2 regions of the Rahnella variigena genome follow, and region 1 is predicted to be linked to the other one. Evidence: predicted binding sites of a transcription regulator. Region 1 holds the regulator's gene; the other holds the start of a gene.
What was found. The regulator PhoB, encoded in region 1, activates phosphate uptake and scavenging genes when phosphate is short. The targets are predictions, from matches to a motif close to CTGTCATAAAACTGNCNNAT.
Positions count from the first base shown of each region.

Region 2: glpT (glycerol-3-phosphate transporter) is a predicted target of PhoB. The motif match lies at 5,710-5,729, and genes of this name have one in related genera.

Region 1 is NZ_NSDJ01000001.1:1,853,933-1,870,025, reverse strand. Features, by position in the region: gene CKQ54_RS08570 (helix-turn-helix domain-containing protein) at 1-238, shown strand, start outside; gene phoR (phosphate regulon sensor histidine kinase PhoR) at 271-1,590, opposite strand; gene phoB (phosphate response regulator transcription factor PhoB) at 1,613-2,302, opposite strand; gene sbcD (exonuclease subunit SbcD) at 2,541-3,779, shown strand; gene sbcC (exonuclease subunit SbcC) at 3,776-7,024, shown strand; gene CKQ54_RS08545 (ABC transporter substrate-binding protein) at 7,261-8,274, shown strand; gene CKQ54_RS08540 (ABC transporter permease) at 8,286-9,050, shown strand; gene CKQ54_RS08535 (ABC transporter ATP-binding protein) at 9,047-9,868, shown strand; gene mak (fructokinase) at 9,926-10,846, opposite strand; gene rdgC (recombination-associated protein RdgC) at 11,057-11,971, shown strand; gene ppnP (pyrimidine/purine nucleoside phosphorylase) at 12,038-12,328, opposite strand; gene CKQ54_RS08515 (AroM family protein) at 12,510-13,187, opposite strand; gene CKQ54_RS08510 (DUF1177 domain-containing protein) at 13,192-14,121, opposite strand; gene CKQ54_RS08505 (OPT/YSL family transporter) at 14,252-15,829, opposite strand; gene CKQ54_RS08500 (IclR family transcriptional regulator) at 15,905-16,093, opposite strand, start outside.
Region 2 is NZ_NSDJ01000001.1:961,094-977,186, forward strand. Features, by position in the region: gene CKQ54_RS04455 (carbohydrate ABC transporter permease) at 1-433, opposite strand, end outside; gene CKQ54_RS04460 (ABC transporter substrate-binding protein) at 438-1,700, opposite strand; gene CKQ54_RS04465 (LacI family DNA-binding transcriptional regulator) at 1,966-3,000, shown strand; gene CKQ54_RS04470 (ABC transporter ATP-binding protein) at 3,103-4,179, shown strand; gene glpT (glycerol-3-phosphate transporter) at 4,227-5,579, opposite strand; gene CKQ54_RS04480 (DcrB family lipoprotein) at 5,819-6,385, opposite strand; gene CKQ54_RS04485 (7-cyano-7-deazaguanine/7-aminomethyl-7-deazaguanine transporter) at 6,510-7,181, opposite strand; gene tusA (sulfurtransferase TusA) at 7,415-7,675, shown strand; gene CKQ54_RS04495 (zinc/cadmium/mercury/lead-transporting ATPase) at 7,727-10,084, opposite strand; gene CKQ54_RS04500 (lysoplasmalogenase) at 10,210-10,836, opposite strand; gene CKQ54_RS04505 (DUF1145 family protein) at 11,057-11,335, opposite strand; gene rsmD (16S rRNA (guanine(966)-N(2))-methyltransferase) at 11,337-11,948, opposite strand; gene ftsY (signal recognition particle-docking protein FtsY) at 12,175-13,716, shown strand; gene ftsE (cell division ATP-binding protein FtsE) at 13,722-14,384, shown strand; gene ftsX (permease-like cell division protein FtsX) at 14,384-15,364, shown strand; gene rpoH (RNA polymerase sigma factor RpoH) at 15,683-16,093, shown strand, end outside.

The sequences.
Region 1 (16,093 bases):
CAAAATTGTTGATGAAGCCGTACAGGAAGAAAGGCTGAAAGCCTTTGCAGAACGCTCTGCTGAACGTATACGCGCGCTGCGGGAAAAAGAAAAAATCAGCCAGGGCGTGCTGGCCAGACTCATCAATATGTCGGCTAACAGCATTCAAAAATGGGAGCGTGACGAAACCAAACCCACCGGTGCGGCTCTGATCTTACTGATGCTGATCGAAGAAAAAGGTTTACAGATCATCTGCTAAAAGAAGCCACAGCGTGGGCTGTGGCTACTTTTTTATCCCTTCACATCGCTTTGGCTGGCCTGTTCCTGAGGAACAATCAGTTTCGGTGCCAGTGTAAATATAAAGCGGGTACCAACGCCGACTTCACTCATCACTTCAAGTTTGGCGTTGTGATGACTCAGGGCGTGTTTGACAATGGCCAGCCCCAGACCGCTGCCCCCCGTCTGGCGCGAACGCGCTTTATCAACCCGGTAGAAACGTTCAGTCAGACGCGGCAGGTGTTGCGGCGCAATGCCCGGCCCGTTATCACTGATCTGGAACTGCGCGCCATGCGGCGTTTGTTGCCAGCTGACTTCTATCCGCGTCCCCGCCGGGGTGTGGTTGACGGCGTTGTACACCAGATTCGACACCGCGCTGCGTAACTGATCTTCATTGCCAAAGACCTTCAGTTTCTCGTTTACACGGAACACCACTTCGTGACGGCCACCGCTTAAAGATTGCACTTCGCGCTCCAGCATGCCGAGCATCACCGGAATATCGACTTTCTCCTGCATATCGATATTTGCTGATGCTTCGATTTTTGACAGTGTCAGCAGTTGCTTGACCAGCCCGTCCATGCGCCGCGTCTGTTCCTGCATGGTGTCCAGCGCTTTGGTACGAAACGGCTCTTCCAGTTTGGCGTCTTCCATCATTTCCAGATATCCCTGCAATACAGTCAGCGGGGTTCTCAGTTCATGACTAACGTTAGCGAAGAAGTTACGACGCGCACCTTCGAGCTGACGCATCTGCGTAACATCACGCGCCACCATCAGCAGTTGCCCTTCGGAATAAGGCATCACGCGAAACTCGACGTAATGCTCGTTATTGAGTTGCAAATTCAGGGCACGGCTGAAATCACGGGTCTGGATCCAGGTACGAAACTCGGGATAACGCAGCAGGTTAAAGATGTGTTGTCCGTTATCCTCCGGCCAGCGGAAACCGAGCAAATCTTGCGCCAGTCCGTTACACCAGAAAATATTGCCCTCTTCCGTCGTCAATACCACCGCATCGGGTAATGATTCGGCACCGCTGCGGAAACGTTTGATGAGCTGACCTAATTCACGACGGCGACGGCGGTTACGCATCTGCATCTGGTTCAGCCCGTAAAACAGAGGCTCCCAGCTCCAGCGGCCATTCGGCGGGGTTATGCTGCGGTCAAGCCACAGCCAGTGAGAGAGTTTGAGCTGGTTGTAATAATTCCAGCCCAGCGCCGCCAGCAGCGACGCAAAGAGGAGCCAGCCGAAATGGCCGACGAAGATACCGAGGATTAACGCGGGCAGGCAAAAGAGAAAGAATTCACCGGCCAATCGTTTCCATGACAAACGTTCTAGCACACAGATTCTCCGCTGTGGGGACTCAATAACGCGTTGAAAAACGGTATCCGGTTCCACGAACAGTCTGGATCATTCTGTCATGTCCACTGGTTTCCAGCGCTTTACGTAAACGACGAATATGCACGTCTACCGTGCGATCTTCCACATAAACGTTAGTGCCCCAGACGTTATTGAGCAACTGTTCGCGGCTGTAAACACGTTCGGAGTGGGTCATAAAGAAGTGCAATAATTTAAATTCGGTCGGCCCCATATCGAGCGCCTGCTCGTTGGCCATCACACGGTGAGACGACGGATCCAGGCTTAAACCCTGCATGTCGATCACTTCTTCCACCGCCATTGGCGAGATGCGGCGCATCACGGCTTTAATACGTGCAACCAGTTCTTTTGGAGAAAACGGTTTGGTGATGTAATCATCGGCACCGACTTCCAGGCCGCGCACCCTGTCTTCTTCTTCACCGCGGGCGGTCAGCATCATCACCGGAATTTCGCGGGTCAGTGCTTCACGTTTGAGATGTTTGATAAACTGAATACCGGAACCGCCGGGTAACATCCAGTCGAGCAGGATAAGTTCAGGGTAAGGTTCTACCAGCTGGCCAACGGCTGAATCAAAATCTTCAGCTTCTACTGCCTGATAGCCATTCTGTTCCAGTACAAAACACACCATTTCACGGATTGGAGCTTCGTCTTCAACCACCAATATACGTCTTGCCATCGTAGGTCCTGCCAATAGGTTAGCGATCTTTTATTTGATTGCGGGCGCCATTATGCGTCAGTTTTGTGACAGATTTATGAATAGAAAGGATGGTTCATTACAGTCAAATATGACAGATACATTTCTTCTATTCAGCTGCCATCTCGCTGAAATTGGTCCGATTTATCGGGGACAGCGTCCCCCGCCGACGTTTATACTTTGCCCCATTGTCGTCATCCAGGATCCATACGGGAGTCTCATGCGCCTGATCCACACGTCAGACTGGCACCTCGGCCAGTACTTTTTCACCAAAAGCCGCGCCGCCGAACATCAGGCATTTTTGCGCTGGCTGACCGGTCAGGTGCAGCAACATCAGGTAGATGCCGTGATTGTGGCAGGCGATATATTCGATACCGGTTCGCCACCCAGCTATGCCCGCGAGCTTTACAATCGCTTCGTCGTCGAGTTGCAACAAACCGGCTGTCAGCTGGTGGTGCTGGCCGGAAATCACGATTCTGTCGCGACATTAAATGAATCACGTGAGCTGCTTTCCTGCCTGAATACGCGGGTGATTGCGACCGTCGGCGAAAACCTCTCTGAACAGATTTTAGTGCTCAACCAGCGTGACGGAAAACCGGGCGCGGTACTTTGCGCTATTCCGTTTTTACGTCCGCGGGATTTGCTCGCCAGTCAGGCGGGACAATCCGGCAGCGACAAACAGCTGGCATTACAGGAAGCCATCGCCACGCATTATGACGCGTTGTGGCAGGCCGCGCAGACCAAACGCGACGAACTCGGCGTTTCGCTACCGATCATTGCTACCGGCCATCTGACCACGGTTGGCGTCAGCACCTCCGATTCCGTGCGCGACATCTATATCGGCACACTCGATGCCTTCCCGGCGCAGGCGTTTCCGCCGGTCGATTACGTGGCACTTGGTCATATTCACCGCGCACAGTGCGTCGCCAAAACCGAACATATCCGTTACAGCGGTTCGCCGATTGCACTGAGTTTTGACGAACTGAGTAAAGCCAAAAGTGTGTACTTACTCGATTTCGACGGCGCGACGCTCAACGCCATCGACACGCTGGAAATTCCCGTTTTCCAGCCGATGCAGATAATCAAAGGCTCGCTGGCAGAAATCGAAAAACAACTGGCGCAGTTCGAAGGCGGCGATCCGGCCAAACCGGCCTGGCTGGATATTGAAGTCGCCACGCAAGATTATCTCAGTGATATTCAGCGCCGCATTCAGGCGCTGACGGAAGATCTGCCGGTAGAAGTGGTGCTTTTACGCCGCAGTAAAGAACAGCGTATCAACAGCATTGAGCAACAGGAGAAAGAGACACTCAGCGAACTGAGTGTCAGTGACGTCTTTGAAAGACGGCTGGCACTGGAACCGGATCCTGACGAACCGCGTCAGGCGCGGATGCGCACGCTGTTTGCGCAGGTTGTTGAACAGGTCACCAGCGGTCAGAATGCGGAGGACAGCGCACAATGAAAATTCTCAGCCTGCGTTTAAAAAACCTGAACTCGCTGGAAGGCGAATGGAAAATTGATTTCACGGCTGAGCCTTTTGCCAGCAACGGATTGTTCGCCATCACCGGCCCGACCGGCGCGGGGAAAACCACCCTGCTCGATGCCATCTGTCTGGCGCTCTATCACCAGACGCCGCGTCTGAACATCACGCCAAGCCAGAACGAGCTGATGACCCGCCACACCGCCGAATCGCTGGCCGAAGTGGAGTTTGAAGTCAAAGGCGTCGGTTATCGCGCGTTCTGGAGTCAGCGCCGCGCCAAAAACTCGCCGGACGGCAATCTGCAGGCACCGAAAGTGGAGCTGGCATTACTGGCCGACGGCAAAATTCTGGCCGATAAAGTGCGCGATAAACTCGATGCCATCGCCACACTGACCGGGCTGGATTTCGGTCGTTTCACCAAATCCATGATGCTGTCTCAGGGGCAATTTGCCGCATTTCTGAATGCCGATGCCAATGACCGCGCCGAACTGCTGGAAGAACTGACCGGCACCGAAATTTACGGTCTGCTGTCCGAGCGCGTATTTGAGCAACATAAAGAAGCGCGGATTACACTCGACGGTTTGCATCAGCGTATGGCGGGTATCGAACTGCTCAGCGAAGAACAGCGCCAGACGCTCGAAGCACAACTTGCTGAACTGAACGCGCAGGAAATCACGCTCAGTCAGCAGGCGCAGCAGCGCCAGCAGGATCTGAACTGGCTGCAACAGTGGCAGCAGGTGCAGCAAAAACAGCAGCAGTCTCAGCAACAACTGACCGCCGCAGAGCAGGAGAATCTGGCCGCCGCGCCGCAGTTACAGCAACTGGCGCGCAGCGAACCGGCAGAAAAACTGCGTCCGTTGCTCAACGATCGCCAGCGTTGTCAGGATGAATCGCAACGTCTTCAGCAGCAACTGGCGCACCTGACGCAGCATCAGGAACAGCAAATCGCGCAAATGACGCCGCTGAATCTGGCGGTGGAGCAGGCACAAACGTCACGTCAGAAACAGGCGGAAGAACAGCGTCAGATGCAGACGCTGATCGAAGAAAAAATCCTGCCGCTGGATGGCGAAATCACCCGCTTGCGTAAATCACTGACTGAAACACAGCAGTCGGTCACTGACGTACAAAAACTTGTCAGTGAGCATAACGCGACGCTGTTACAAATGACCACCGAACGGCAGAAGCTGGACGAAGATAGCCGCCAGCATCAGACCCGCCAGACCGCGCTGACCGATGCACTCAACACTGCGCAACAGCGTCTGACTGAGCTGGAAAAACAGCACCCGCTGGCAGCATTGCATAAACGACAATCCGAACTCACGCAGCTGCGTCCGGTGCGCCAGCAGCTGTATTCGCTCGCGCAAATTTTCCCGCAGCTTAATCAGCGCGTGCAGCAACAGCAAAAAGATTTCGTACAGTATCAAACGCAACTGGCTGAAGAAGAGCAGCGACTGGGGGCCATCCGCCTGCAATGTCAGAAACAGCTGGAGCATCTCAACGACGTTAAAGTACTGCATAAACAGGAAATGCTGATCGTCAGCCTCGAAGCCGAACGTGCGAATCTGCAAAGCGGCAAAGCCTGCCCGTTGTGCGGTTCCACATCGCATCCGGCGATTGAACATTATCAGGAGGTCAAGCCTTCTGAAACGGCGCAGCGCGTCGAGAAAATGCAACTGGAGTTCGATGCAGCAAAAGCCAGCGGTATCGAACTGGCAACAAAAATTAAAAGTCTGAAAGAACAGCAAACGCGGCTGCAAATCCAGCTGGAGCAAGACCAGCAGCAACTGAATGCACATACCGCAAACTGGCAACAGCTCAGCGCACCGCTGAATCTGACGTTTACGCTACATGACACCGCCGACATCACTCAATGGCTGACCGCCCGCGATGAAGAAGAACAACAATCGCAGGCGCTGATTAGCCAGCACGAACAGCTGGCACGGGCGCTGCAACAGGCTAAAGATGCCCTGAACGACGCACTGAACGCGCAGCAGAAAGTGCAGCAGCAAAGCGCATTGCTGACCGAACGCATTACCCGGTTGGAAGAGACGCAGGCGAAATCTCAGCAAGACGTCGAACGGCTGCAAAAGTTGTTTGCAGAAGGCGAAAAAAACCTTTCAGAACTGACGGCTCAACGCCTTGAACTGTTCGGCGACCGCCAGGTGGCACAGGTTCGCGAGCACTTACATCAGCAACAACAGTCTGCAGAAAAAGCGGTCAGTGACGCGCAAACCGCATTGCAAAAAGCGCAGGAACAGCGCGATCAGCTGGCCGGGCAACTGGCGAGCACGCAACAGCAACAGTTGCAGACCACAGAACAACTGACGCAGGCGGAACAGGCGTGGCAACAGGCGCTGAGTGCCAGCGGATTTGCCGATGAAGCCGCGGTGAAACTGGCGCTGCTGGATGACGCACTCCGTCAGCAACTTCAGCAACGCAAAGAAAATCTGCAACAACAACTGGCGCAGGCGCAGGCGTTACTGGCGGATGCCGGTCAGCAACTCGAAAAACATCGTCTTGCCCGCCCGGCTCATCTGAGTGAAACAGAAAGCGATCTTGATGTTCTGACAGCGCAACAGGCGGAAATGGCGCAACAGCTGAAAGCTTTACAGCAACGTCTGGGCGAAGTGAAAAATCAGCTGGAAAGTGACAAATTACGCCACAGCGGACAACAGGCGCTGATAGCTCAGATTGCGCAAGCGCAGCTGACCTGCGATGACTGGGGTTATCTGAATCAGATGATTGGCTCCAGCGACGGCGCGAAATTCCGTAAATTCGCGCAGGGACTGACGCTCGACCATCTGGTGTATCTGGCGAACCTTCAGCTCGAAAAACTGCACGGGCGATATTTGTTGCAGCGCAAAACCAGCGATGCGCTGGAATTGCAGGTGGTCGATACCTGGCAGGCGGACGCCGTGCGCGATACCCGCACCTTATCCGGCGGCGAAAGCTTCCTGGTCAGTCTGGCACTGGCGCTGGCGCTGTCTGATCTGGTCAGTGATAAAACCCGCATCGACTCGCTGTTCCTCGACGAAGGTTTCGGCACACTCGACGCCGATACGCTGGACACCGCCCTGGACGCGCTCGACAGCCTGAATGCCTCGGGCAAAACCATCGGCGTCATCAGCCATGTGGAAGCGATGAAAGACCGTATTCCGGTGCAAATCAAAGTGACTAAGGTGAACGGTCTGGGCGTCAGCCGCCTGAGCAATGAGTTTAAAGTCTGACTGATTACCCTGCGGAGCACCTGACTGGTGAATTGCTAGCCATCTGCTCCGCAATGGATCCTGATTGTGAGCAACTGCGCAAAATTCGCACCAGCGCAGTGCGTTCAATGTTCCCAACCCGCTGAATTCCCGCTTATTCCCTCCTGCCGATAAACTGGCACGCCCTGTGCTTAACGTTATGTATACAAGTTGCAGTACAAGTTGCAGCGCCTGCATAACCGTTAAGGGAACCGCCCATGAATAACATCAAACCTGAAGTCGATAAAAAACGCCGCCAGCTGATGAAATGGCTCGCCATCACCGGCGGCGTCTCCACGCTTGGCGGTATGATCCCGACCTCGGTCTTTGCGGCTGATGACGATGAAATCCGCATTGGTTACTGGCCGATTGTCGGCGGTTTACCGTTATATGTGGCGCTGGAGCAGGGCTTTTTTAAAGAAGCCGGACTGAATGTGAAAGGCGTTAAATTCGCCAGCGCACAGCAAATTGTCGAGGGGATGATCACCGGCAGGATCCACGGATGCGCTAACGGCACGGCCACGGGTGCGCTGGGTCTGGGGGCGATCACTTCACCGGATTTGTTCAAAATCATCTGCTCGAATCCGTCCAATCACCAGCTGGTTCTGGATGAATTTCTGGTGCCGCTGAACAGCACAGCGAAAGCGATCAGCGACCTGAAAGGTAAGAAGATCGCCTGTGGTCCGGGGATCCAGAACGTGACGATGGCGAAGATCATTCTGGAGAAAAATGGTTTCACTAATCCTTCAGTGATCGAACTGCCCGTCGGGCAGCACGCGCCTGCGCTGGCCGCCGGGCAAATTGACGGCGTATATACGCTCGAACCGACCGGCACCGTCGGGCGGATGAAAAACCTTTCCCGCACACTGGAAACCGGCGTGATTTCTAAATATGTGCTCGGCAATGCAGACGCGCCCTGGTTCGGCGGCGCAGCGGCGCTGAACTCCAGCTTTATCGCCAGCAAACCGGAAGAAACCAAAAAGTTTATTGCCGCTTATCAGAAAGCGGTGGAATTCATTGCGGCGCATCCTGACAAGGCTCGCGAAAACGTCGCCGGTTACACCAGCATAGAACCGGCGCTGGTGAAAGAGGTGCCGCTGCCGGGCTTTGTGATGTATCCCGATTTAAAAGGCGACAACCTGCAATGGTTCCAGAAATTTTATGACGTCTTTACGGAAAGAAAAATCTTCAGCAAACCGGTGGATGTCGCTTCGCTGATTTATAAAGTATAAGGAGAAACAGGATGACTTCACGCTGGTCTTCAAGGTTACTGCCGCTGGTCGGCCCGGTGCTGCTGTTTTTATTCTGGCAACTGGCCGTCAGCGCAAAATGGCTGAATCCGGTGCTTCTGCCCTCGCCCGTCGAGACAATTGGCTACATGTTCCAGTCATTTTTCGATGCTTCCATGCGTACCGACATCGGCGCAACCCTTTACCGCACGCTGGTATCCTTTGCTTTTGCCGCAGTGATAGGCGTGCCGCTCGGCGTCATTTTAGGCAGCAATGAAAAGGTCTATCGCAGTCTGGAATTTCTGATCGACTTCTTCCGCTCCACGCCGTCATCAGCGCTGATCCCGCTGTTTATGCTGATTTTCGGCATTACCGATGCCAATAAAATTGCCATCGCCGCCTTTGCCGCGGTGCTGGTTATCCTGTTTAACAGCGCGTACGGCGTGATGAATGCCAAGAAAACCCGGCTGATGGCGGCCAGAGTGATGGGGATTTCGCGCTGGCATATTTTCAAAGACATTCTGCTGATGGAAAGCCTGGCGCAAACCTTTGTTGGCCTGCGCACCGGCGTGTCGATTGCGCTGGTGATCGTGATCGTCGCTGAAATGTTTATCGGATCGGAAACCGGCCTCGGCCACCGGATCATCGATGCCCAGCAGGTGTTTAACATCAAAGACATGTACGCCTCGATCCTGATCACCGGCGCGCTGGGTTATCTGCTGAATCTGGCTTTTTTGCTGATCGAGAAAAAAACCGTCCACTGGAGTAGCAAAGCATGACGCAACCTCTCTCGCTGAACCCTGATTATAAAGGCCCGCAGTTGCCGCAGTACGCTACGCGCCCGGATACCCATGTGACGATCCGCGGACTGAGCAAGGCGTTTGCCGGACAGCCGCTGTATACCGATCTCAACCTCGACTTACCGCGTGGAAAGATCGTGTCGATCTTCGGCCCGAACGGCTGCGGTAAATCGACGTTAATGAACATGATCGCCGGGCTGATCCCGGTGGATAAAGGCGACATTCTGTTCGACGGCAAAACGCTGGCGCAGACCACCATCGGTTATGTGTTTCAGAACTACCGCGACGCGCTGTTTCCGTGGATGAGTGCCCGCGCAAATATCGCGTATCCGCTGATCCGACACGGCATGAGCAAAGCGGACGTCAATGCGCGGGTCGAAGAACTGACGCAGATGTTTGATATCCGCTTCGACCTGAAACGCTATCCGTATGAGCTTTCAGGCGGCCAGCAGCAAACCGTGTGCATCATGCGGGCGCTGGCGACGCGTCCGGAAGTGATGTTCCTCGACGAGCCTTTCTCGGCCCTGGATTTCGAGATGACGCTGTTTATCCGCGATAAATTGCAGGAAGTGCAGCTGGCGACCGGCGTCACCATGCTGATTGTGTCACATGATCTCGAGGATGCAGTGTTTCTGGCGGATGAGATTTTACTGCTGACACGGCGACCGACGCAGATTGCGGAAATTGTGCCGTTTGACCTGCCGCGTCCGCGTGGTTCCGAAATCATGAGCCACCCGGAATTCATCCGCGTGAAGGCGCATACGCTGGACGTATTTAAACGGGAGATGGCGCTTTAACTGTGAAGTTATGAGATCAGGGGCGCAAACTCTGCCCCCTGAAAATTGATGAAGAACTTATAACGCAAAACGCGATTGCGGCCAAAGCCAGGCGGCACCGCGCACTCCGCTCGAATCACCGTGTACCGCTTTGAGCATCGGCGTTTCACATTCCCCGCCAAATACCCATTGTTTAACCAGCAGCGGAACGGTCTGATACAAACGATCCACATTACTCATGCCGCCACCGAAGACAATCACGTCCGGATCGAGAATATTTACTACGTTTGCCAGCGCCTTAGCCAGACGACGCTCATAGCGACCCAGCGCCAGTTCCGCCGTTTCATCGCCCTGCTCAACCAGCGCAATAATCTCTGCGCCGTTTAAACGCTGACCGGAATGACGGAAGTAGTCTTCTGCAAAACCGGTGCCGGAGACAAATGTTTCGACGCAGCCTGATTTTCCGCAGTAGCACGGGACTTCGCGGGCAAACTGGATTTCCTCCTCATCCTGCCACGGCAGCGGATTGTGGCCCCACTCACCTGCGTTGCCATTGCCGCCCGCGTGCGCCACGCCGTTAAGCGCAATGCCGGAACCGCAGCCGGTGCCGATAATCACGGCGAATACGGTGTGACGGCCTGCGCCTGCACCGTCGGTGGCTTCGGAAACCGCCAGGCAATTGGCGTCGTTTGCAATATGCACTTCGCGTTTGAGCAAAAGCGCCAGATCCTCATCCAGTTGCTGGCCGTTCAGCCAGACCGAATTGGCATTCTTCACTTTGCCGGTAAATGGCGATAACGTGCCGGGGATCCCCAGCCCCACGCTGCCGCGCTGTCCGGTGCCTTTCTCGGCGTCCAGCACCAGCCCTTCAATCGCCTTGAGTGTGCGCTCGTAGTCATTTCTCGGCGTATCGACCCGTTTGCGAAACAGCTCTTTGCCTTCATCCGATAACGCAATGACTTCTATTTTTGTGCCGCCTAAATCAATGCCAATTCGCACGTTTTATTCTCCTTTTTATGTCCTGCAGGGTCAGTTTTTCTGAGTCTGTTCAGTTTAGAAGCCAGTGGCCTCTGTCACCAGAATAAGCTGTTATGCAATGTTACAGGCCACGGCGATTTCTTAACGACGACCGGCGCTCAATTGGTTATCATGCCGCCCTGCATTCATTTATTCAGCGTACCACGAGTGCGCCGGGACAGGGATAACGCCATGTTATGGTTTAAGAATTTGTTGGTTTACCGTTTGAGCCGTGAAGTTTCGTTATCTGCTGACGAAATGGAAAAACAGCTCAGTGCTTTCACCTTTACCCCGTGCGGCAGCCAGGATATGGCGAAAACCGGCTGGGTTTCACCGATGGGTTCTCACGGTGGCGACGCGCTGACTCACGTCAACGGCGGGCAGATCCTGATCTGCGCACGCAAAGAAGAAAAAATTCTGCCTTCTCCGGTTATCAAACAGGAGTTACAGGCCAAAATTGATCAGCTCGAAGGCGAACAGCACCGCAAGCTGAAAAAGACCGAAAAAGATTCCCTGAAAGATGAAGTGCTGCACAGCCTGATGCCGCGCGCATTCAGCCGCTTCAGCCAGACGTTCATGTGGATTGATACCGTTAACGGCCTGATCATGGTCGATGCTGCCAGCGCCAAGAAAGCCGAAGATATGCTGGCGCTGCTGCGTAAAAGCCTCGGTTCGCTGCCGGTGGTGCCGCTGACCATGGAAAGCCCGATCGAGCTGACGCTGACCGAATGGGTACGTTCAGGCGAAACACCTGCCGGTTTCACCTTACAGGATGAAGCAGAGCTGAAAGCGATTCTGGAAGAAGGCGGCGTGATCCGCTGTAAAAAACAGGCGCTTGTCAGTGACGAAATCGCCACGCATATCGAAAATGGCAAACTGGTCACCAAGCTGGCCGTTGACTGGCAGGAACGTATCGCCGTGGTACTGGCCGACGACGGCAGCATTAAACGCCTGAAATTCAGCGACGTTATTCGTGATCAAAATGAAGACATCGACCGCGAAGATTTCGCCGGACGTTTCGATGCTGATTTCGTGCTGATGACCGGTGAACTGGCGGCGCTGATCCAGAACCTGATCGAAGCATTGGGCGGCGAAGCACAACGCTAAGACCGGATGCAGAACGTAAAAAAGGCGCTCATGAGCGCCTTTTTGTTTGTACTGTGTCTGAATATATTATTTGGTCAGGTATTTACACAAGTACGAAGTCGTTTCGCCGACCTGTAAGTTGAATTCACTTTTACCTGGAATATAGAAAGTTTCGCCTGGCTTAAACACCTGCCAGTCCGGAGATCCCGGGATCAGCACTTTAAGTGAGCCGCTGATGACGGTCATTTCTTCCGGCTTTGCAGTACCGAACGTGTATTCACCGACGGCCATCACGCCAACGCTGGCTGAACCCGTACTTTCGCTGTCGAAACCAATCGACTTCACTTTCCCGTCAAAATACTCATTATTTTTCAACATAGATTGGCCCTTTGCGATAATTTTCAGAGCCTTCATATTAGGGGCAGAAAGCGTCTTCTGTCACTGATTATTACCGCTTTATCTGCACCAGACGACACCGCCCGCAAAGCGGCGTCACTGATTTGATTTTACGGTCACACAGTGCCATTGTGGATAGCTGTTTGCCCCGTCCGTCACATCCTCAGACCACCAGCTCCGCCGCCAGTTTTGCCATCAAGACATTCGATAACACCACCGGAATATTCAGATGCTTTTTCAGCACATCCTCGTGATGCCGGTTAAAGCCGATGCAGTCGAGCACCACCACTTCCGCCCCCTGTTCAGCCAGACGCATCGCGGCTTCCGTCAGGGTCTGGTCATCAGAAAGATACGGGCTGGCGACCGCAAAACACGGCACTTTGGCTAATTTGCGCCACTTGTTGGCCTGTTCAACCACCTGGGATTCTACCGGTACCACAATGCCTGCGCGGTGCTGGCCGATAATCGAGCTAATCAGTGGCGGGATAATGCGGTCAGGTTCGAGAAGCAGGGCATTATTCGCGTGCAGATGGTTAAACTCGCCGGTACACAGCAGCAGAATGGTCATGCAACCCAGCGCTTCGAGCACATCAATCTTTTCCTGTAAGCCTCGCTCTACGCGCGGCGCGGCAAGCTTTACTTGCGAACCATCCAGCAAACGGGTGACCAGCACCGCGTCGCCTTCGGCAGGCGCATAGCGCTGCTCAATTTGCCCGGTGCTTAACCCGTCCAGTAAGCCAACATGCGTGACTGACCCGGCTGGCAGATGCGCCATCAGCAGCGGCATAATATCGCTGCGTGGCGCCTGTCCGATGGTTAACGTTGCAAAGGATGTCATCATGGTGTTACTTCCGGTTTTGCAGGTGGCGCAAGCTTCCGTACAGCGACAACAGGAGTTGATATTCATCGGCATCAAAGAACTGACAGGTGCCGCGGCCAAACTCTTTCGCGACTTCAACGGCGAACTTCGCCGCCAGTGCGATATCCACTTCATGACTTGCGCCGGTGCCACAACCGGGCACCACAGATTCCGCTGTAATCGCCACACCGACAACCGGCACGCTGGTCGCCGTTGACGGTTGCAGAATGCTGTTCAGGTGATGCACACCATTGCCGTAAGGCGTGATGTCCTGCGTGGTGATCGGGAAAGTGACTGCCGGTTTGCCGCTGGTCATTTCCATGATGCGCAGTAAATCTTCGGAAACACGCAGGATGTACCCCTCTTTCACCGTCGGCGAAATCGCGAATCCCTTGTGATTGATAATGCGGTTGCCTTTGGTGGTGTCGATAGAAAGTATCGCGTCCACGCCTTCAACCACTTCGTTATCATTCATGGTCACGTCATCAATCGGCGAATCCATAAAATCAACCGGATCGTGCGGACGGGTCGGCGCGTTCGGGCAAATGTGCGTCGTGATAATCACATCGCCTTCCAGCACATCGCCCTTGCGCTGCATGTCGGCCAGCTTCAGTGCGCTGGTGACGGCGGCAATGGCACCGTCGGCATCGGATACCAGCCCGATACGCGTCGGACGCGCACCGATGCCGCCCAGACGACCAATAATTCCGAGCGTGGGCGCAGTGCCGCCGCTGCTCTTACCTTTGCTGCCTGGCACGGTGATGCGGACAAAATCGGTACCGCCTTTCGGGCCCTCCGCACGGTGTGTACTGGCGGTGATCCCCGGATAACGGGTGAATAAGTCCACAATGTCCTGGCCGCTGACATGTGCACTGTCAATCAGTTCGAATACGGTTAATGTCTGTTGCAAACTCATCACAAAATCCTCTTAAAACCCCGCACCGGCGCATAAGGCGCAGTGGCAAAACGGTCGCGGGCGCTGTTCATCGTGGAACAGTCGGTGTGTCGTGCTGGCTGATTAAGCCCTGGTGTTGGTGCGGTACTCACTACTTTTTGGTGCTGAAAACCGAGGTGAAGAAGCTGTAAAGTGCGTCACCGGCAATAAATCCTGCCGCCAGCACTTCCATTGGCGTACGCCCTTTTTCACCCCAGATTCGAATAATGATAATGCGCAGCACGATGCCGCAGACGACTGCCCAACCGGCCATCACGCTGTTGATCAGCAAACCGGTGGCGAGCAGTACGCCGAGCTGGCGTTTCGGGCCGCCAATCAGCTGTATTAATGCGCCCGGAATGGCCCAGATAAGCAAACTGTGCGCAATCCCAGGCTGTGCGCCGGCCTGAATGGTTTTGGCATAAACCCGCGCAACTGGCGGCACTAAATCCTGCGCGAAATAGCCGTAATGGGCGTACCAGACCACAGGAATGGCGATAATAAAGGCCAGCAACGCGGCGAATAACTGGATGCGGCGGCCATAAAGTTCAGCCTGCAAATCTTTGCCATAGCCGCGCAGAATGAATCCGGCTTTCAGGTCGAAGCCCATATCGGCGAACGCCGGACCGGTAGCAGCGGTAAAGCCGGTCAGCACGCACAGCGCCAGTGGCGGGAAGCCAATCAGGATGCCGATAATCAACGTGATCAGCGCCACGGCAAAGGCCGGGAACCAGCCAGAATGCATCGCGGCAATTCCGACAATCAGCTCATGGAAGAACGCGGCAAAGGCGGCATAAATCACGAAGGCAATCAGCATGCTGACTGACATTTCGCTGTACAATCCGCCCCCTAGTGCCAGCAGTGCGGCAATGGCGATATAACCGAATGCGCCCAGCCCGAGTGCTTTGCGCACTTCTTTCGCTGGTTGGGTAAAAGTGGTTTTGGCGTCGGCGTTTTTAGCACGCACCACCTGAATCACCTGCAGCAGCGACACCAGCCCGGCACCGACCATCATGCCGTGCGGAATATACATCGCATTAAGATCTAAACCGGCAAGCGGCTGGGCATAAGCGCGGATAAGCAAACCGATGCCAAACATGCTCAGCGCCCAGATATTGCCGATAAACGCCGTGCCGAACGCCGCCATAGGAATCTTAAGCATCGCGCCAGCCAGCCCGACCACCACACCGGCGACCAGCAACCACGCCTGGCGCCCGCCATTATCACCGGCTTTGATGGCTTCAGCGGCAGCGACGCCCGGTGGCCACGCATTACTGGCCGGGAACACTTTGGTATCAAACAGACGATAAAGCAGGTAGGCATCGAGCAACATCGCCACCGCTACGCCGGTAAACATCGGCATAATCAGTTGCGGCTGGCCCATGACATAAGGGATGGCGATCGGCATCAGCAGGCTGTTTGCCGCACCAAAGGTCGCGGAAGAAATCACAGTCTGCGCCAGATTCTGCGTGTGAACAGAACGGTAGCGCTGAAAAGCCTGCATCGGGATGCGCGCCAGTAACATGGCAAACAGCGCACCGATAATCGACGTATTAGGCGTCACGCCCAATGTGGTAATCAGCTGAACTCCGATGATTGCGCCCAAAACAGACAGCAGGATCATCACGATGAGAGTGCCAATATCCTTTAGCGGATTTTCCTTATTATTTTTAGCAGGTTGATCTGACATAAGGCCCCTGGTGTTGGCAAATATAGAAAACTGCGATTTTCCGGGTCCGTTATTAGTCATTACTTTCGCGGTTAATTACCGCTCTGGTAAATGCCAATACTCATCACCCAATTTTTCGGCGAGTTGCCGGGTTACGGCAATCAGCCCTTCCCTGATCCCTTCCGGAATTTCTTTTCCCTGCGCGGGGGAAGGAAAAGATAAACACAACCCCACGAGTTCATTGCGATGCTTATTAAAAATGCTGGTCGCTAACGTACTTATTCC
Region 2 (16,093 bases), 890 kb from region 1:
ACGGAACATTAATACCCATTGTGTTCATCAGAAAGGCATTTATGGGGCCTGTTTCACTCAACAGTTTGGAAAATACAATAGAATACGCCACGCCGGATGAAACATTGGCGAGCAGGAAACTCAGGGCAACAAAGGCTTTGCCATATTTTAGTTTCCTTAAACCGAAGGCGAATAATAATGAAGACACCAAAACAATCGGCAGATAGTAAGCCAGAAATTTAAATACGTTATACATTGCTGTCCAGAACAAAGGATTCTGCATGACGGCAATAATATTCTTCACGCCATTAAAAGAGGGCGTGCCAATAAATTTCCAGTCAGTAAAGCTCAGTACCGCTAACCAGATAAAAGGATAAAGCCAGAATACCAGAGAATATCCGAGGTAAGTGGAGGCCAGAAGGCCTCCTGTGGTGGACTCTTTCAGTTTAATCATCGCTTTATTGTTCCAGTATTTTGTCAATCTCTTGCGAAGACTGGTGCAGCGCGTCCGGCACTGAGTTGTTTTCAAACATCAGTTTTTCAATCATTTGGGTCATCGTGCGCTGGACTTCGACCGTTTTCGTGACGGCGGCAGGCGGCACAGCTTTCGGGACGTAGGAGACGATGTCATTCACCAGCGGATGCTGTTGCAGGTAGTCGCTGAACACCGGATTACTTTGCAAATCTTCTCTGGCCGGAGGCATACCTGTCAGTTCAAGCCAGCGCAGATCGTGTTTCGGGTCGCTGTATACCCATTGAATAAATTTCCAGGCGTCGTTCTGCACTTTCGAGGTACTGAACATCACGATCCCTTTGCTGTCGGCCATGGTATTTGCACCCGGCGCGCCAGACTGAGTCGGCATTGGGCCGATACGGATCTCTTTCAGTACTTCAGGGAATTGTTTCTGATAACGTTCGATATCCCAGGGCCCGCGCATGGCTCCCAGCACCATTCCCGCCGCCAGAGGATCGTCTGCGGTTGTGAAATCGTAGCTGGTCCACTTATTGGCAAACATTTTCGCCATGAAATTCAGTGCTTCCAGACCGGACTCATTATCGAAAGCCGATTTATTATCCTGAATATACGGGCGGCCACCCGCGGCGGCGTAATACAGCGGAATAAAGTCGAACCAGCGATCCCACCAGTTTTTACCGCTGGTCAGTTGCAGGCTGTAACCCTTCTGAGTGAGCGCGATACGTTCTGAAAGCGTGTAAATTTCGTCATAAGAGGTCGGAACGTGGTCAAAACCCTGAGCTGTCAGCAGATCACTGCGCCACCAGTAGAGAACTGGGCTGATGTAAATGGGGATGACCGTCTGCTGTCCGTCGAACTGCCAGTTTGAAATCGTTTTTCCCATATGACGGGTTTCTGTCAGTGTCTGAAAACCGGGCATTTTGGAATAATCAGTGAGCTGCTTAAGTTCGGATAACTGCTTAGCAAAGCCGATAAAAATATTGGTCGAAATGTCTGGCTCTGTACCCGACGCCAGCGCATTCATGATGGCTTCTTCAGAACTTCCTGCCGCCGGTATTGAGGTGAATTCTACTTTCCGGTTGGCCGGGTTGCTGTTCCATTCTTTAACGATTTCACCCCAATATACTTCCTGCGTAATATTCGGCGCGACCCACATTTTAATGCTGGTTTGGTCTTTTTCATCAGGGCCACAGCCCGAAAGAAATAACGTGATACCTGCAATAGCAGCCAGTTTCATTATTTTCATGCTATTTCCCGTTTCTATTAGGTTATTAGTCATAATGCGAAATTATATTTAATGGTTATTCATATTATTTTTTTATGAATTAACGTCTATTTAAACGCTAGCATGGACAATCATTGAATAAACGTTATTACAGTCACATAAATGATTTTGTTTAACGTTAAACTTTATTTTTATAATCGTTGCAATAGCCTGTTGGCTGTGAGTATATGTGGGATAATTTATTGCATTTCAGAGGCAGGGCTTCCTTTATTCACCGCATTCAGGAGTGTGTAAGCTGAGTAAGATAACGTTAAAGTCAATTGCCCGCGAATTAGGCGTGACGCACACCACGGTGTCGAATGCATTTAATAATCCGGGAAAACTGTCAGAATCATTAAGAAAACGAATAATCGATTATGCGCATTCCGTTAATTTCTACGGGCCTGACAATCTTGGTCGGGCATTGCGTACCGGGAAATCGAATGCCATCGGGATTATTTTTAATGACACGCTCAGCTATGTGTTTACAGACAGTCATGACGTGCAGCTTATGCAAGGCATCGCCGGTGAATGTGACCGAAAAGGAGTCAGCATTATCCTGATCCCGTTGCATAACGGGCAGGGCGCGCGGGCCAGTGTCATCAATACGGCTGTAGATGGCTATATCCTTAATGCGACACACAATAATGATCAGATCATCGCCAAAGCGTTGTCCAAAAATCTACCCGTGGTGACTACGGATTTTAAAATTCCCTCGCACAGCAGCGTATCTATTGATAACGACAGGGCGATGAGGGAAATCTGTCTGCACCTGCTGGAAAAAGGGCACCGTGAATTTGGGATTATTTCATTCCCTTCTCTTCAGGGACGAAAAGGAGTGATGCCATTGAGTCAGAGTATTTCCGGTGATAATCAGGTGATGATTACCCGTGTGAATGCCTGCGTGGCAACTTTCCGGGAATGGAATATTGATCTGAATAAATGCTTTCTTTGCGAAACGAACCATCATGAAACATTTGGCGAAATAGCTGCCAGGGAATTACTGATAAGTAATCCCGATATCACCGCGTTTATTTGCCTGTCCGACCGCTTCGCGCAGGGTGCCATTAATTATTGCCGGAAAAGCGGGCTATCTGTTCCGGGAAATATAGCCGTTACTGGTTTTGATAATATTCCCCGGCCAGTGAATGAGATCGGGCTCACGACAATCTCGCAGGACCCGGTTAAAAAAGGTGAAATAGCCGCAGCCCTGTTGCTGGAAGGTAAAACCAATATTCACCACGACCTGGAGTTTAGGTTAATTATACGTGGTTCTACCTGAAATCTGGCGGGGCCATCAGGACGCAATGACCGATGTTGGCGGAATACTGCTCGCCTTTTCCGGGGCGTAACCGCGCATCTTTTTGTTTCAAAGGACAACGCTATGTCAGGCTTAACGCTAAAAAACGTCAAAAAATACTATGGCAAAACAGCCGTGATCCCCGATTTAACTCTGGAGATCCGTTCCGGTGAGTTTCTGGTTCTGGTAGGGCCGTCGGGCTGTGGTAAATCAACATTGCTGCGCATGATTGCCGGGCTGGATGGGCTGTGCGACGGGACCATCCACATTGAGGACACTGACGTGACGGAGTTGCCCGCCGGAAAGCGCGGTCTGTCGATGGTATTTCAATCCTACGCGCTTTATCCGCACATGACCGTCAGGCAGAATCTGGCGTTTGGTCTGAAGAATATCCGAACGCCACCGGCTGAAATCGCCCGACGCATCAGCGAAGCGGCTCTGATCCTGCGGCTGGACGAGATGCTCGACCGGTTGCCGCAAAATCTTTCCGGCGGGCAGCGTCAGCGCGTCGCCATCGGGCGCTCTATCGTTCAGCAGCCGAAAGTATTTTTGTTTGATGAACCGCTGTCGAATCTCGATGCCGCGCTGCGCGTTCAGATGCGTCAGGAAATCAGTCAGCTGCATGCACGCCTGAAAAACACCATGATTTACGTGACCCACGATCAGGTCGAGGCCATGACGCTGGCGGACCGGATTGTGGTGCTTAATCAGGGTAATATTGAGCAGATTGGTTCGCCGGTTGAACTCTACAACTGTCCGGCCAGTTTGTTTGTTGCCGGTTTTATCGGTACGCCGAAAATCAATGTGATCCCCGCGCAGGTGACTGGCCGCCAGTTGTGTATTGACGGGCAGCCGATGTTTCCTCTGGGCAATAAATTCCCCGCGGCGCAGGATGGACAAACCGTGTCGCTGGCGATCCGCCCTGAGCTGTTGCGCCTGAATGAAGCGACGGAACACGCATTTGACGTTTTAGTCGATTTCACTGAATTACAGGGCGATTCTACGCTGGTATACGCGCGTTTCGGCGAGCACATCCTGAAAATGAAATCGTCAAAACAGCTCTCTTTTGCTAAAAATACGCCGCTCAGTTTTGGATTTAATGCCGCCAGTATTTTACTGTTTGATGAAGCGGGCAGACGGATCCCTTCTGAAGCTGTGTAAAACAAAAAAGGCACCTTTCGGTGCCTTTCGACGAACATCAAAACCAATCAGGCATTTTTTCTCAGTTGCGCTTTGTGTTTGTTCTCGCTGAGCATGGTCAGTAAAAGCAACACAACGGCCAGCACACAACCGGCAATCATCACGATAAACCCGCCGTCCCAGCCAAAGTAATCCACGGTATAGCCGACAATGGCGCTGGCCGCGACCGAGCCGCCCAGATAACCAAACAGCCCGGTGAATCCTGCCGCAGTTCCGGCCGCTTTCTTCGGTGCCAGTTCCAGTGCATGTAAACCTATCAGCATCACAGGCCCGTAAATCAGGAAGCCGATGGTGATCATACAGGCCATATCAATGCCCGGATTGCCGACCGGATTCAGCCAGTAAACGACGGTGGCGATAGTCACCAGCACCATGAAGAACACACCGGTCGCGCCGCGGTTGCCTTTAAACACTTTGTCCGACATCCAGCCGCACAGCAGCGTGCCGGGGATCCCTGCGTATTCATAAAGGAAATACGCCCACGAGGATTTATCCAGAGCAAAATGCTTCACTTCTTTCAGGTAAGTCGGTGACCAGTCCAGGATCCCGTAGCGCAGCAGATAAACAAAAACGTTAGCCAGCGCGATATACCACAGCAATTTGTTCGGCAAAATGTACTGCATGAAAATCTGTTTCGCCGTCAGTTCCTGTTCGGCTGACTCTTTCACATAGTCCGGCGGGTAATCGTTTTTGTATTCTTCAATTGGTGGCAGGCCGCAGGATTGCGGCGTATCGCGCATGGTCATGAAGGCAAATACCGCCAGCAGGATCGCGCCGAAGGCTGGCATATACAGCGCCGCATGCCAGTCGTTAAACCACGCCATGCCCAGCAGGAACAGCAGCGGAGGAATACCGCCACCGACGTTATGCGCACAGTTCCATACCGACACCACGCCGCCGCGTTCTTTCTGCGACCACCAGTGAACCATGGTGCGACCGCACGGCGGCCAGCCCATTCCCTGGAACCAGCCGCAGAGGAACAGCAACACAAACATGATGGCAATGCTCGATGTTGCCCACGGCACGAAGCCCATAAACAACATCACCGCCGCAGCCAGAATTAAACCCGCGGGCAGGAAAACACGCGGATTCGAGCGGTCAGACACCGACCCCATAATGAATTTTGATATGCCGTAAGCAATGGAAATCCCGGACAGCGCAAACCCGAGGTCTCCACGGGAAAAGCCCTGATCAATCAGATAAGGCATGGCCAGTGCGAAATTTTTGCGCACCAGATAGTAGGCCGCATAACCGAAGAATATCCCCATAAAGATTTGCCAGCGGAGACGGCGGTAGAGCGGATCGACGTGGGCCTCATCAACAGGAGCTTTGTGGGGCGCGGGTTTAAAGATACTGAGCATAAATGCCTCCGATGGCATAAATCAGGTGGGACTCATCGTGAGCCACGAACGAAATGGCGAAGCCGGTGTGTTCCAAAACGAACATCATTTTAGCTATTCGCGCACAAACGAACTGTGATTTATGACGGGAATGTTACATTTTTATTACAGCGGAGGCGGGGTTTGTGAGATTGAGTAACAGCATAAGACAAAAAAAGGCGGAGCCTGAGCCCCGCCTGATATTTTCAATACCTCTGGATTTATTGAATTTTCAGGGTGTTGATAATGGTTTCTGCATCGGTCTGCGCCTGCTGCTGATTATCCGCTGGCAGGGTGATTTGCAGGGTCAGCAAATGGCTGTCAACTTTGCCCAGTACGATGGAAGAGTAGGCTTTCTGACCCGCAGAAGTGATTACGGTGTCCAGTTGTTGCAGCGTCTGGCCATTGACCTGAATAGATTTATTGGTCACAACCTGCAGATTGGTATCACGGGCTTTTTGCTGATCCTGTAAACGACCCGCCAGAACATCCAGCGATTCGGTGGTGTTATCACCCAGGATCACAATCACGGCTTTCTGACCGGTGCTGTCAGCGTACACATGCATATTGTTTGCCTGAGTGCCCAGCTTACCGCTCTGGTCGCTCATTCCCTGCGGCAGGGAGAAGGTGACTTTACCTTCCAGCAGGCTGACCGGTACGGTCGCTGCCGTTGCTGAGGCCGCTGGCGCACCTTTATCTGCGGCAGGTGCATCGGTAGTTTTACCGTCACACGCAGCCAGACCAGCGATCAGTACTGCCATTCCCATCATTTTCGCGATATTACGCATCGGGCTTCCTTAAGTGGCCTGTTAACCAGGCTTACATGTTGACTTAACAGCCTTTATGGCAACCTATTCAGGCCACAAAAGCAAGTCAGATTATGGCGCGATTTGTGTCTTCCCCGCTCACAGTTTAGTGCACGCGGACGGCAGAATGCGGGTTATTTCCCTGCGCGGATAAACGCTTAAGCAGCATATTCAGCAGCATGCCGTACATCGGCAGGAAGAATACCAGGCAGATCAGCACTTTGAATGTGTAATCCACCATCGCGATTTCCACCCAGTGCTGCGCCATAAAAGCATCGGTACTTTTGTAGAAAGCGATAAAGAAGAAGGACAGGGTGTCGCTGATATTGCCGAGGAACATTGAGGCGACCGGCGCTATCCACCAGCGGCGGTTCTGACGCAGGCGGTTAAACACGTGAACGTCAAGAATTTGCCCCAGCACATACGCCATAAAACTGGCGGTAGCGATACGCGCGACCATGATATTCAGGCTGCTGAGTGCTTCTGCTCCCTGCCATTGCGCTTCAAAGAATAACGCCGAGATGACATAGGAAATCGCCAGCGCAGGCACCATCACGGAAAGTATAATCCGTCGTGCCAGCGGCGCGCCGAATATACGGACGGTCAGGTCAGTAGCCAGAAAAATGAACGGGAAGGTGAACGCGCCCCAGGTTGTATGGAAACCAAAAATGGAGACGGGTAACTGAACCAGATAGTTACTGGAAGTAATGATGGCAATGTGGAATAGCGAAAGCCATATCAGCGCGGAAAACCGCTGCTGAGCAGTAAAGGAGTACATATATGTGACCTTTTTTTATGAACAAATTGGGGTGAGGGAACCCAAATACCCTGCGTTCTTGAAGCTGTCGCAGGGGCGTTAGCGGTTTGCGGCGCGCATAGTACCTGTTTGCACACCGTTTGCGCAACAGATCTGACGGTTAATTTTAGCGCAATGAGCCGTGTCAGTTGCGCGGGAAATCCAGCGGGTTAAACTATCAGGCTTTGCCGCGCCCGAAGATGTTGAGACACGAAATGACCGATCCCTTTATCAATCCCGACCATCAGCTTGATGCGCTCGGCCTGCGTTGCCCGGAACCTGTGATGATGGTTCGCAAAGCGGTACGCACCATGAAAGATGGCGAAACGCTGTTGATCATCGCCGATGATCCGGCAACGACCCGCGATATTCCCGGTTTCTGCCGTTTTATGGAACATACGCTGCTGGCGTCGGATACCGAAAGCCAGCCGTATCGCTATTTATTGTGCAAAGGTTTAGTCGAAAAACAGGGCTGATAGCTCAGCCCTGAGTCTTGTCTGCTGCGATTAAGTTCGCATCGATTAAGCTTATTTCGATTTATTGCGCAACAGCCTTAGCGCATTGGCGGTGACCAGCGCCGTTGCGCCGGAGTCCGCCAGCACGGCCAGCCACAATCCGGTCAGCCCCATCAGCGTGGTGACCAGGAAAATCGCTTTCAGCCCCAGCGCGATCGTGATGTTCTGACGGATATTCGCCCGCGTGGCGCGTGACAGGCTGATCATCTGCGCCAGCCCGCTCAGACGGTTGTGCGTCAGCGCGGCATCCGCCGTTTCCAGCGCGACGTCCGTTCCGCTTCCCATCGCAATACCGATAGTCGCGGCTTTCATCGCCGGCGCATCGTTAATGCCATCACCGACCATTGCCACCGGTTTTTGCGCATTCAGCGCGGTGACCGCCGAGACTTTATCCGCAGGCAGTAAACCGGCACGGAAATCAATGCCCAGCCGGTCAGCGATGGTTTTCGCTGCCCGCGGATTGTCACCGGTCAGCATCACTGCTGAAACGCCGAGTGCTTTCAGTTTCTGCAACGCCTCTGCCGCGTCATCACGCAGGCGATCCTGCATGGCAATCAGCCCGATCGCGTTATTTTCCTGCAACACTACCACCACGGTTTTTCCGGTGGATTCCCAGTCAGTAATTTGCGTAAGGGTTTCCGCTGTCAGACTGTTTTCAGTCACGCTTTTTGGTGCCAGTACCTGAATTTTGCGACCTGAAACGAGACCTTCCACGCCTGAACCAGCCAGCGCACGGCGATCCTGCGCCGTGAGCGGTAACGGATTACTGATTTTTGCACGGGCTAAAATCGCCTGTGCCAGCGGGTGATGCGAACCTTCTTCCACCGCCGAGGCCAGACTTAATACTTCGCCTTCACTGGCACCGTTCAGGATTAAAACGTCAGTGACTTCGGGCTTGCCTTCGGTCAGTGTGCCGGTTTTATCCAGCGCCACGGTTTGAATCAGCGCCAGTTGTTCCAGCGCTGCACCGCCTTTGATTAAAGCGCCCTGACGCGTTGCCGCGGCCAGCCCGGAGGTGATCGCAGCCGGCGTTGAAATTACCAGGGCACACGGGCAGCCAATCAGCAATAAAGTCAGCCCGCGGTAAATCCAGGTTTCCCACGACAGTCCCATTGCCAGCGGCGGAACGACAATCACCAGCAGCGCCATCAGCATAATGACCGGTGTGTAATAGCGGCTGAAAGTATCGAGGAAACGCTCGATTGGCGCACGGCGTTCATCGGCTTCTTCGATCAGTTGCAGGATGCGGTCGATGGCGCTGTTGCCGGGGGCGGAAGCCACTTCCAGACGTGCGAGGCGGTCAACGCAAAGGCTGCCCGCCGGGACTTTCTCACCGGGCTGATGGTCTACAGGTACTGACTCACCGGTCAGAGCACTTTCATCGAAACTGGCAGCGCCTTGCAAAATGGCATCGGCGGGCAGACGTGCGCCTGCGGCGATTTCGATAACATCGCCGGGACGCAAACTGCTGACCGGCACGGTTTCAGATTTACCATTCACTACGCGGACGGCGGTATCGGGTATCAGCGCCATCAGGGATTTCACACCGCTGCGCGCCCGGTTGGCGGCAAAGGATTCAAGGCGTTCGCCGACCATAAACAGCAGCAACACCATCGCCGCTTCGGCAGTGGCACCGATAAACAGCGCGCCGATTGCGGCAATGCTCATCAGGGTTTCGATGGCGAAAGGCGAGCCGGAACGGGTCTGGCGAATAGCCTGACGAAGCACCGGCCACAGTCCTACCAGTGTGGTGGCAATAAACGCAATTTCACCCATTTGCGGGTTGAAATGGTCGAGCACCCAGCTCAGCAGCATCAGAACCGAAAGGGCGATCAGCGGCAGCGCCTCTTTCAGGCGCGACTCTTCCGGTTGCGGAGTATGTTGATTTTTATCGAGGGATTGCAGGGTAAAACCTGCACCGGTCACGGCCTGCATCACGTTTTGTGAGATGTCGTGGCTGGCATCAATGACCAGTTTTTCTGTCGCGAAAAGCACTCTGGCGCGGTTTACGCCATCCAGACCGGCAACAGAATTTTCGATTTTGCGGGCACAGGCCGGGCAATCCATACCTTCCACTTTCCAGCTGTATTGCTGAGTGCCTGAAGGCGGCGCGCTGGGGTCATCTTCGCCCGGCGAACCTTCTGTGCTGCCGTCATCAGAAGTGTGTGAGTGCTCACCTGCCTTCGGCGCACAGCAACTGTCAGAAGTGGTGGCACAAGCCGACGCCGCCAGCGGGGAATTATCACTGCAACAGCTGGCAGGATGTGTACCGGACTGGGCAATAGCGCCGATTTTGTTGATATGCAGTCCAGGCGCGCGTTTGCCCTGACATCCGCAGCTACAGCTGTTGTTATTTTTCATTGGGATCATAAAGCCTCCGGTTCGAAACCGAGTGGAATTACGACCAGTGTAAACCCTGGAGTCAGCTCTAAGGTCAAGCGATTTGATTGAGCGGAACCAGAACGGTTCCGCTTTAAGGGTTTTTCTGCGGGAGATTACAAATAAAGTGAGCGTACGATCAGGAAGTGACCGCCAAAGTAACAGGCGGCGACCAGTGCGTCTGCCGCACGGAATTTGAAGCGATAGCGGCTGACCAGCCACAGAATATTCGCCAGCAGCAACAGCACCGCGCCGCAGAACAGCGAAAACGCCATGTCGGTACTGCGCGCGAAATACTGCTCGCCTGCCAGCCAGACCATCAGCAGGGTCATCGCAATGTAAGTGGTCACTGGCCATCTCAGTTCGGACAGCCGCGTCCAGATCACTGCCAGCAATATGGCGCCGATAATCAGTAGCGTCAGTGGCAACGGCCAGAAGAAGGTAATGGTCATCTGGCTGGCGAAACTCAACGTATACAGCAGATGCGAGAGGAAGAACGCGCCGATGGCGTACATGAACCGCTCTTCAGGCAGCAACAACAGGCCGTCTGCCACCAGCGTCGCCGCCAGTCCCAGCAGGATCAGGTAGCTGTAAACATTGAGCGTGGGTGCCTGCCAGGCAAGCAAAAGCAGCAGCAGTAAGGTGACGGGTTTAAACACCCAGCGCTGCCAGCGCGGGCCGCGATAGCTGGCGTCAACGAATAACCAGCCAGAGAAAAATACTGCGAGGAATGGCCAACTCATTGTTTATCCTTTTAAATGTAAGAACAGAACATGGAACCGATGCAAGGATCTGCCTTCAGGAAAACACATCCTGTTTTCCTGTACTTGCTTTCAGTGTAGGAGAGAGGGCACACCGGCGACAATCAGAAATCCCCGTAACGACGGGTCTGATTAACGCAGTTTTAAAATTGTGGGGCGACGCAGGAAATGAACGGCGCCTGACGCGCCGACAATACAGGCATTACTTTTTAGCGGGCAGCGGCGGCTGTTTTTTCTGCCACGCCATCAGTTCGAACACGCCGAACAGGAAGATGCGGGTTTGCAGCCACGGGCCGATGGTGTCCTTTTCCTTGCCCTGCGTGGCTTTAAGCAGCATCACCTGCAGGCCGTGCATAAAGAACATGAACACAATCGCCACGTCTAAAAAGTATTTGATCGGCTTCGGGAACGGGTGGATCAGGTTAAACGCCAGAAACGCCCAAATACATAACATCAACAACCGACCAATATTGATCAACATCTTACTGCTCCTGTTCTGGTGAGCCGGTTTCAGGCGTCACATCGCGATGGTAGAGGCGATAAGCAACTTGTCCGGCGACTTTTTCACGGTGCAGCCGCCAGCTGGCGGGCACATCCAATGTACCGTGCTCGGCTTCTGTTTCGACATAAATCCAGGCTTCATCCGCCAGCCACTGGTTTTGCTCCAGCAGGTTCAGGGTGTCTTGCAGAATGCCTTTACGGAAAGGCGGATCGAGGAAAACCACATCAAAGGCATTTCCGGCTTTTGCCAGCCAGTTCAATGTATTGACGTTAAATACTTTCGCATCACCGGCGTTTAGCAGCGCCAGGTTTTTCTCTAACTGTTGCGCAACCGGGCGTTCAAACTCCAGCAGTGTGGCGCTGGCCGCATAACGTGACAAGGCTTCCAGACCGAGCGCGCCGCTGCCTGCAAAACAGTCCAGACAATGTGCGCCCTGTAAAACCGGCGCCAGCCAGTTAAACAGCGTTTCGCGTACGCGATCGGTGGTCGGGCGCAGTCCCGGGCTATGTGGAACCGGAAGTTTGCGTCCGCGCCATTGTCCGCCAATAATTCGGATCTGGCCGGCGGCGGGAGTGTTGGGTTTCTTTGCCATAGTTCGCTTGTGTAATCCAAAGCCGTCAGGCTTCGTTGCATATCGTTTGGAAGGCTATTCTACCGGTGTGCGGCCATTGGGCAAATGTTTAACATTGTCGATTGAAAAACCACCGGAATTCAATACGCGGGCGTGTTGCCTGCAGGGGAAAGTGATAGACTGCCTGACCATAACCCTATTAATAATCCGTTCGCCAGTCATTAACGGCGAGGAGTGAAGTTGTAAAATGGCAAAAGATAAAAAACGCGGTTTCTTCTCCTGGTTTGGCCGTGGCCGTCAGGAAGAAGAGCAGCAGAAGGAAGAAATCCGCGAAGAACAGCCTGTTATTGAAGAACAGTCTGTTGTTGAAGAACATGCGGTCGTTGAAGAACATCCGCTAGCCGAAGAGCCGGGTGTTCCGGTTGAGCAGCACCCTGGCGAATGGGATACCGCAGCCTCCGCAGAATCTGCCGCAGAAATCGCACCTGTGGTTGAACCTGAGCCAGAAGTCGAACCTGAGCCAGAAGTCGAACCTGCACCGGAAGTGGAACCTGAGCCAGAAATTGAGCCGGAACCGCTGAAAGAACCTGAACCGGTTCGCGAACAGGCCGCCGCTGAACTGGCAGAAGAAATTGTTCACATCACCGAACAGGTTGCTGCGCAGCCAGTGGTGCCTGAAGACGATCTGATTGAAGAAGTTGTTGCTGAAGACGAATTTGCTGAATCGGGCGAAGAAATTGCCGAAGACGAACGTCTCGATGCCATTGATTATGTCGACGATTCTGTCGCAGCCGAAGAACCGCTGCCGGTGCCGCTGGATCCTATCGTCGTTTTACCGGCCGGTGAAACTGAGCAGGAGCGTCCGACCAAAGAAGGTTTCTTTGCGCGGCTGAAACGCAGTCTGGTCAAAACCAAGCAGAATCTGGGCTCTGGTTTTGTCGGCCTGTTCCGCGGTAAAAAAATCGACGACGATCTGTTCGAAGAGCTGGAAGAACAGCTGTTGATCGCCGACGTTGGCGTCGAAACTACCCGTAAAATCATTGCTTCACTGACCGAACACGCTTCGCGTAAACAGCTGAAAGATGCTGACGCGCTGTACGGTAAGCTGAAGGAAGAAATGTCCGAAATACTGGCGAAAGTTGACGAGCCACTGGATGTCAGCGGGAAAACCCCGTATGTCATTCTGATGGTTGGCGTAAACGGCGTCGGTAAAACTACCACCATCGGTAAAATGGCGCGCCAGTTTGAAGCACAGGGTAAATCTGTGATGCTGGCGGCGGGCGATACGTTCCGTGCCGCAGCTGTTGAACAGTTGCAGGTCTGGGGTCAGCGCAACAAGATCCCGGTGATTGCACAGCATACCGGTGCGGATTCCGCGTCCGTTATCTTCGATGCGATTCAGGCGGCGAAAGCCCGTAATATCGACGTGCTGATTGCCGATACCGCCGGGCGTTTGCAGAACAAAGCGCACCTGATGGAAGAGCTGAAGAAAATCGTCCGCGTGATGAAGAAGCTCGACGAAGATGCGCCGCATGAAGTGATGCTGACGCTCGATGCCAGCACCGGCCAGAATGCGGTGAGTCAGGCGAAATTATTCAACGAAGCCGTCGGGCTGACCGGGATAACGCTGACTAAACTGGATGGCACCGCGAAAGGCGGCGTGATCTTTGCCATCGCCGATCAGTTCAGCATTCCGATCCGCTACATTGGTGTCGGTGAAGGTATCGAAGATTTAAGGCCGTTTAAGGCAGACGATTTTATTGAGGCACTTTTTGCCCGAGAGGATTAATACGGATGATTCGCTTTGAACAGGTCAGTAAAGCTTATCTGGGCGGACGACAGGCGCTTCAGGGCGTCAACTTTCACATCCAGCAAGCGGAAATGGCATTTCTGACCGGACACTCAGGCGCGGGTAAAAGTACCCTGCTCAAGCTGATTTGCGGCATTGAACGCCCGAGTGCCGGACATATTTTGTTTGGCGGCCATGACATCAGCCGCCTGAAATCCAGCGAAGTGCCGTTCCTGCGTCGTCAGATCGGCATGATCTTTCAGGATCACCATCTGCTGATGGATCGCACTGTGTATGACAACGTGGCGATGCCGCTGATCATTTCCGGGGCCAGCAGCGAAGATATCCGCCGTCGTGTATCGGCTGCGCTGGATAAAGTCGGATTACTGGATAAAGCGAAGAACCTGCCAATCCAGCTTTCCGGCGGTGAACAACAACGTGTGGGCATCGCCCGTGCGGTGGTGAACAAGCCTGCGGTGCTGCTGGCGGATGAACCGACCGGTAACCTCGATGGCGAATTGTCGGAAGGCATTTTGCGTCTGTTCGAAGAATTTAACCGCGTCGGCGTCACCGTCCTGATGGCGACGCATGATGTGGGTCTGATTGCCCGTCGTAATTACCGCACGCTGACGCTGAGTCAGGGGCGTATGTCGGGAGGGGTGTACTAATGGCGAACAGTCCGAACCCGGCGAAAACTGCAAAAAGCGCCCGCGCTGCAAAAAGCAAAGCGTTGCAGGGTGGCTGGCGCGAACAGTGGCGTTATGCGTGGATGAACGCGCTGGCTGACATGCTGCGTCAGCCGCTGGCAACACTGCTCACGGTGATGGTCATCGCGATTTCCCTGACGCTGCCGAGTGTCTGTTATCTGGTGTGGAAAAACGTCAGTACCGCGGCTGAACAGTGGTATCCGACGCCGCAGCTGACCGTGTATCTCGACAAAGCGCTGGATGATGACGCCGCAGAAAACGTGGTGAAAACCCTCAAAACCGAAGCGGGCGTAGATAAAGTTAATTATCTGTCCCGTGAAGAAGCGATGGGCGAGTTCCGCAACTGGTCTGGCTTTGGCGGCGCAATGGACATGCTGGAGCAAAACCCGCTGCCAGCGGTGGCTATCATCACGCCTAAAATGAATTTCCAGGATTCTGCGACACTCAACACCTTGCGCGACCGCGTGGCGGCCGTACATGGCGTGGATGAAGTGCGTATGGATGACAGCTGGTTTGCCCGTCTTGCGGCGCTGACCGGTCTGGTCGGGCAGATTGCGGCGATGATCGGCGTGCTGATGGTGATCGCCGTCTTCCTGGTTATTGGTAACAGTGTGCGACTGAGCATCTTCAGCCGACGCGATACCATCAACGTCATGAAGCTGATTGGCGCGACCGACGGGTTCATTCTCAGACCGTTCCTGAACGGCGGCGCGATGCTCGGTTTCACTGGCGCATTGTTGTCGCTGATCCTCTCGGAAGTGCTGGTGCTGCGCCTTGAGAGCGTAGTGACCCAGGTGGCGCAGGTGTTCGGTACCACCTTTGACCTGCACGGTTTGGGCTGGGATGAAAGCCTGCTGCTGCTGATCGTGTCCGCGATGATTGGCTGGATTGCAGCCTGGCTGGCGACGGTTCAACATTTACGGCGATTTACACCACAGTAGCGATAATTTGCTATAATGTTCCCCTGCTGCTCAGTCTTTGTGTACAGGGGAACAGCCGATTCTTGCTATATCGTCCCATCATTTTCCTGCTTCCCCTGCAATGGCACAAATTCACTATCCAATAGTCAGTGTGTCACATACAGTCATCAGACTGTTGAATCTGTCCGTGAACTTTATGTAAAATTCGTGGTCGTAGAGCAGCGAATATGAAGGGCTCGGCGTTGCTTTGTTGTCGCCCCTTAAGGCCAGCAACGTAGCGGTATCATCCCGCAGCAACGTGGTATAAAACCTGCATTACGTCATACATGAGAGGCTTGAATGACCAAAGAAATGCGCACTTTAGCATTAGTACCCCAAGGTAGCCTGGAAGCCTATGTTCGGGCCGCCAATGCCTATCCTATGCTCACCGCAGAGGAAGAACGGGCGCTGGCTGAACGGCTGCATTACGACGGTGACCTGGAAGCAGCGAAAGAGCTGATCCTGTCTCACCTGCGCTTTGTTGCTCACATTGCCCGCAACTATTCAGGTTACGGTTTGCCACAGGCAGACCTTATCCAGGAAGGGAATATCGGCCTGATGAAAGCGGTTCGCCGTTTTAATCCGGAAGTCGGTGTGCGTCTGGTGTCCTTTGCCGTGCATTGGATCAAAGCAGAAATTCACGAATATGTGCTGCGTAACTGGCGCATCGTGAAAGTCGCCACCACTAAAGCGCAGCGTAAGCTGTTCTTT